Regions from separate parts of the Pseudoduganella sp. SL102 genome, predicted to be linked through region 2. Evidence: riboswitches for the same ligand, from Rfam matches in the RefSeq annotation. Region 2 holds a riboswitch; the other holds the start of a gene.
The links. Region 2 has a riboswitch for cobalamin ahead of OU994_RS12150 (cobaltochelatase subunit CobN). Riboswitches for the same ligand answer to the same signal wherever they lie in the genome.

Region 1 (3,184 bases), 3.7 Mb from region 2:
GCCCGCGCATAGGCGATATCCGCGTCCAGCGACAGCCATTTCACCGGCTTGTAGTAGTTGGAGAACTCAATGCCGTAGCGGCGGCTCGGGCGCCCCGCCTCGGTCGTGCCGGCGTCGCCCACGAACAGCAGTTCGGAATCCATGTCGAGGCGGTACAGCGACAGCGACGATTGCAGGCCCTGCACCCATTCGGTACGCACGCCCAGGTCCAGGCCCCGCGTGCGGGCCAGCGGCGTGACGCGATCGGCCTGCTCGCCCGTCTTCGGATCGACCGCGATCACGGTGCCGCGCGCGTCGTTGCTGTGGAAGCCAGTGCCGGCATTGACATAGAACTCGGTCCGCGCCCATGGTCCGAAGATCAAGCCGGCACTCGGCGACAGGATATTGTCGTTGGCGGTGCCGGCATTGGCCGCATTGTCGCCGTGGACGTCGAATCGATAACGGTCCGCCCGCAGTCCCGCTACCGTGCGGAACGCGGGATTCCACCGGGTCTGGTTTTCCACGTACAGCGCCCCGCTGGTCTCGACGATATGGTCTTCACGCGTGGTGCCGATCACCTGGCGTGCCTTCGTGTGGTACAGGCCGTTGTGGATGTTGTCGTTCTGCGCGGTGAGACCGACCGTGGTGGTCGACGTCATGCCGCCCCGATGGTGATGCCAGGAATAGCTGGCGTCGAAGCCGGACGTCACGCGCCGGTCCGGCTGCGCGAACTGGTCGCCATTGACTGGATCGTCCAGGAAGTAGGTGAAATTCGAAAACAGTTCCAGGCGGTTCGCGATCACATATGCGGATATCCTGGCGCTGGTGTCATCGTCGCTGCGCTGCCATTTGCCGGACAGGCTGTAGCGGTGCGCGCTGCCGCCATCGGCAGGGTCGATCGCATCGAAGCGGCCCAGCGTACCGCTGTCGACGGCGCGCTGCGGGATCTGGTCGGTGGCGTTCCACTTGGCGCGGTACGCCATTGCGGTAACCGAGTAGCCATTGTTCTCGAAGCCTTCGCTGTAGCGCAGCACCCCGTTCACCTTGCGATAGTCGTCGCCGCGCGTGAAGGGGCCATCGTTGTGCATCGTCTCCAGTCCGTACAGCAGGTTGCCATTGCCGACTTCAGGCGAACCGGCGATCATCGCGCGGCCATAGCCGTTCTGGCCAGCGGTGAAATTGGCAATGCCGGACGTGAGCCGATTCACGTAGGTGAGTTCGGTGGCGCCAGCGGAAGAGAAATCGCCCGATGTGGCCGAATACGGGCCTTTCTTGAAGTCGAGCCGCCCGGCCAGTTCCGGGATCACGAAGTTCAGGTCCGTCCAGCCCTGCCCGTGGGCATGGCTGCGCTGGTTGACGGGCATGCCGTCGACAGTCGTGCGCAGGTCGGTGCCGTGATCGAGGTTGAAGCCACGCAGGTAGAACTGGTTGGCCTTGCCCTCCCCGCTGTGCTGGCTTACCACCAGCCCCGGCGTGGCTTCCAGCAGTTCGCCGGGCCGGTAGGTGGTGCGGGCCTGCAACTGGCTCTGCGTCACCGTGCCCGCGGCAGCGGAATCGGCTTCGCCGAGCTGGCTGATGCGCGAACCATCGACCAGCACGCGCTGGAAGGGTGGATCGTCCGCATGGGCGGAAAACGACAGGACGGCAAGCACGACGGGCAGGAGCCGGGTGTTCATCGGAGGGATTTTCATGGGGACGGATCGCGGCAAAATTAATATTCAAGCAATACAAAAAGGCCATGCCCGGCGACGCGAAGCAATCACGGCACGTTTCTGGCCAAGCGCGCGAACGCACGAAGCACGCAACGTCACGCGTCGTTACCGCCAGACTGGAAAACAAACGAACCGCCAACAGGCAAAACCACTCCCCGGGTTTTGCACATGCATCGTGACCGGCCGGTCTTCTGGCTCGCCCTCATCCTTCCCGGTTCCTGCCTTCCCGCGCTGGCGTGACCAGATGCAGTGGCGTTGAACCGGTTCGTCAGGCTTACAGCAGCGGGGGCTGCGCCGGAGTGGCGGGGATGGATATCCGCGCGTCACCGGCTTCCCGTTTAACCCTGCCATCGGTCGATGGCAGGACACCGTTCACACAAGCGCAGGATTCTACAGCCAAGCCCGGGCGCCTGTCATTGCCAGGTACGGACACGCACTGCGCAGTAAGAGCTGTCCCTTGGATGTGAAATTGATCCTTGATGCCTCGGCACCATTGGGCGGAGGGAGCGGAATGCGGGTTGCCGCACATGGTGCGTCAGCTGCTGCGATTGAATCGCGCCTTGCGGAGATCATGAACAGCGCCGGGCTGCGGCGTCGAGCAGGCCAGTGCCTGCCTGGCCACGGGTCGACCCGCCATGCGCCAAATGAAGATGGATTCGACGTCGCAGTCGACGATGGCACTACCTGGACCGACGCGGAGCAAGCCAGGACAAGCGATGATTCGAGCCGGGAAACAGGCAGCATGGGTCATGCCGGGTTACATGGCGGTACTTGATCATGAGCCGTCGAAAAAACAAAAGGGCTGCACGAAAAATCGTGCAACCCTTTGTTTTACTGCCAATCTTGGTGCCGCTGACCGGAATCGAACTGGTGACCTTCGCATTACGAATGCGCTGCTCTACCGACTGAGCTACAGCGGCTAAACCTGTAGAAATCTGTACTAGATGCTGTACTACTTGTTTAACCTGTCTTCCGCTGCACATGAAGCGCTGCGAAAGAGGCCACATTATAGCAACGGTTTTTACAGTTGACTAGGGTCTCTTTTCGAAATTCTTGTGCCGAAAGATTACGCCGTACCTTCGTGGTGATAGCCGGTGACCACCGCCACTTCATCGCGCGAGCCCAGGAACACAGGCACGCGCTGGTGCAGCGTGGTCGGCTGGATGTCCAGGATGCGGTGCTTGCCGTCGGTGGCCATGCCGCCGGCCTGCTCGACGATGAAGGCCATCGGGTTGGCTTCGTACATCAGGCGCAGCTTGCCTGGCTTGCTGGGGTCGCGCACATCCGCCGGGTACATGAAGATGCCGCCGCGGTTGAGGATGCGGTGCACGTCGGCCACCATCGAGGCGATCCAGCGCATGTTGAAGTCGGCGCCGCGCGGGCCCGTGCTGCCGGCCAGCAGTTCGCCAATGTAGCGCTGCACCGGCGGCTGCCAGTGGCGCTGGTTCGACATGTTGATGGCGAATTCCCGGGTCGTCGGCGGAATCTGCATG
Region 2 (3,184 bases):
CGTTCCTGGAGCAGGGCGAGCGCTATCGCTACGCGCTGATCCAGGGCCTGAACCGCATCCAGGTGGAGCGGCTGGCCTATGCCGACGACATCGACCGGAGCAAGGATAACCGCGTGTCGCGAGACCATTGGCGGGAGTTCCCGGAATTCCAGTATGAAGCGGCGCCGGTGGCCACCACGCTGCGGCGCGTGGCTCCGGCGGCCGGCGTGCTGGCCCTGTGGCTGGCCGCACTGGGCACGCTGGCCTGGGTGCTGGCGGGCCGGCTGGGGAGGATCGCGCGATGAACTGGCTTGCCCACGAAATGCGGCTGGTGCTGCGCTCGCGGCTGTCCGCCTGCGCCTTGCTGCTGCTGTTGCTGCTGTCCGCGCTGGCTGTCTGGTCGGGCATGCGGGAAGTCGAACGCCAGCGGCAGACCATCGCCCGCCTGGCGCCGCTGCATGAACAGGACGTGGCCGCGCTGGCGGCGCGCTACCCGGACAGCAAGGATGCCGGCAATCCGGCCTACTACACGTTCTACAACACATGGGATCCGCCATCGGCCGCGGCGTTCCTGGCGCTGGGCCTGCGCGACGTGGCGCCGTACGTCCTGCGCATCCGCGCGCTGGGATTGCAGGCCCAGCTCTACGAAGGCGAGACGTTCAATCCGGAAGTGGCGCTGCCGGGCCGCTTCGACTTCGCCTTCGTGCTGATCTACCTGGCGCCGCTGTTCGCGATCGCGCTGCTGCACGACCTGGTGTCGGGCGAGCGGCAGACGGGCCGGCTGCGGCTCCTGCTGGCGATGCCCGACGCGGGGCGGCTGTGGCGGCGCCGCGCCGGCTTGCGCTATGCGTTGCTGTTCGCCTGCCTGGCCGCGCCGGCGTGCGTGGGCGCGGCATTGTCCGGCACCGGCATCGTGGCGACCGGCATCGTGCTGGCGGTGACGGCGGCCTGCCTGGCCTTCTGGACCGGCCTGTCGCTGCTGGTCGCCTCGCTGCACTGGCGCTCCGTGACCAACGCCACCGTGCTGATGGGAGCCTGGGCCGTGCTCACGCTGGTGCTGCCGGCACTGGCCAACGTGGCGCTGATCCGGGCGATCCCCGTGCACCAGGGCGTCGACCTGATGCTGGCCCAGCGTCAGGTCGTGCATGGCGCCTGGGAACTGCCGCGCGAAGAAACCATGCGCAAGTTCGTTGCCAGCCATCCGGAATGGAAGGACCACACCGCCGTACCGGGCAGGTTCCACTGGAAGTGGTACTTCGCCTTCCACCAGGTGGGCGACGAGAGCGTGGCCGGCGCGGCGCGCGACTATCGCGGCGGACTGCTGGCGCGGCAGGCATGGACGGGCCGGCTCGGCTGGCTGCTGCCGGGCGTGGGCGCGCAGGCCGTGCTGCACCGGCTCGCCGGCACGGACCTGCCGGCGCAACTGGCGTACCAGGACGCGATCGCGGCGTTCCACCGGCAGATCCGCACGTTCTACTATCCCTACCTGTTCAACGACCGCCCGTTCGGCACGGCCGATTTCGCCAGGCAGCCCGGGTTCGTGCCGCGCGTGCCGGACGGGATGCCCGGCCGGGATGGCCTGGCCGCCCTGCTTGCCCTGTTCGTGCTGGCGGGGGCCGTGCAGCTGGCGGGCCTGTGGCGGCTGGGCCGCTTGCGGATGTGACAAAGCGGCAGCCTTGCATGTAGAATCCGGCGCTTGAGCAAACGGTGCCTTCCTGCCAGCCGGCCGGAGGGTGAAACGGGAAGCCGGTGACGCGCGGGATGACCATCCTCCGCCAGTCCGGCGCAGCCCCCGCTGCTGTAAGCCTGACGAACCGGCGCCACCGCCACTGTGTCGAGACACGACACGGGAAGGCACGCACCGGCCAGAATGACGGCAAGCCAGAAGACCGGCCGTTTGCAATGATGTGCCGGATCCCGGGGTGTGGGCCGGCCTGTTGCGTATTCATGGCCGGCCCTCGCGGGCACGGCCGGACCGGTCGGATCAATTGAGCATTTCCCCACTCGTGCGCGCCCTGGCCGCGCTGCTGTGCATCCTGGCCTGCGCGCGCGGCCAGGCCGCCGTGCTGTTCGGCATCGTCACCGAGCGCGCCGCGCCCGTCGCGATCGAGGCGGCGCACCGCCACCTGGCCCTGCATCCGCAAGACCGTATCGACTTGCGCACCCCGGCGCAATGGATGGCGCTGGGCGAGCGCGACATGGCGCGGCTGGTCGGCGGCGCCGATACCATCCTGGCCGTGTCGCTGTTCGGCGATCCGGCCCACCGCCTGAAGACCGCGCTGGCCCGCCATGCGAAACCGCGCACGGCGGTGCTGGCCTTCAACGGCGAGGCCAGCCTCAGCCTGATGACCCGCGATGGCCATGGCGCGCTGCGCGATTTCCCTGCCGATACGCTGCGCGACCTGTCGGCGGAAAAACCGTCGCCCGCCGCGCTGCGGGCCGCGCAGGCGCATCCTGCCGCACCGCATTGGCTGGCCGCGCGCCGGCTTTGGCAGGCCGGCGGTGTCGGCAATACCGCGGCGCTGTTCGGCCACCGGCTGCACCCGGCCACGCCGCTGGCCAGCGCACAGGCGGAACCGACGCTGCGCGTGCGCGTGGGCCGGCGCGAACTGGCCGACGCGGCAGCCTGGGGCCATGGCGCGCAGCTGGGCTTGACGGCACGGCCGGCCGTGGTGGTGCTGGACCTGTCGAACATGGATGCGGCCGTGCCGGCCGCCGTGTGCGCGCGCATCGAGGCCGGCGGCCAGCCGTGCGTGCAGGTGCTCACGCGCTGGGGCGGCGCGTCGCGCGAGGCGCTGGAACGCCTGCCCGAGCTGGTTGCGCCGGCCCGGCCGGCGGCACTGGTGGTGCTGCAGGATTTCGTGGTCGGCGCGGCCGAGGGGCGCGAAGCCGTCGCCGAAGCGCTGAAGCGCCTCGATATTCCCGTGTTCAAGGGGATCCGGCTGTCCGACCGCACGGCGCTGCAGTGGCGCCTGTCGCCGGACGGCCTGCCGCCCGATTCGGTGCAGTACCGCGTGGCGCTGCCGGAATTGCAGGGCATCGGCCAGCCGATCGTGGTGGCCGCCCTGGGCCAGGCGCAGCGCGACCGGCTGACCGGCATCGAGAACCGTCCGCCGGTCATGCTCGATGCCGAGGCGGCGCGGCTGGCGGCGCGCGTCAACCGCTGGCTGGCGCTGCGCGACAAGCCGAACCGCGACAAGCGCGT

Region 1: linked by a shared signal. The riboswitch ahead of OU994_RS27760 (TonB-dependent receptor) and the one ahead of OU994_RS12150 (cobaltochelatase subunit CobN) in region 2 are both predicted to bind cobalamin.

What each region holds. Positions count from the first base shown of each region.
Region 1 is NZ_CP115554.1:6,562,828-6,566,011, forward strand. It holds gene OU994_RS27760 (TonB-dependent receptor) at 1-1,655, opposite strand, end outside; cobalamin riboswitch at 1,855-2,079, opposite strand; tRNA gene OU994_RS27765 (tRNA-Thr) at 2,536-2,611, opposite strand; gene OU994_RS27770 (class 1 fructose-bisphosphatase) at 2,758-3,184, opposite strand, start outside.
Region 2 is NZ_CP115554.1:2,842,560-2,845,743, forward strand. It holds gene OU994_RS12140 (DUF3526 domain-containing protein) at 1-284, shown strand, start outside; gene OU994_RS12145 (DUF3526 domain-containing protein) at 281-1,642, shown strand; cobalamin riboswitch at 1,668-1,892, shown strand; gene OU994_RS12150 (cobaltochelatase subunit CobN) at 1,968-3,184, shown strand, end outside.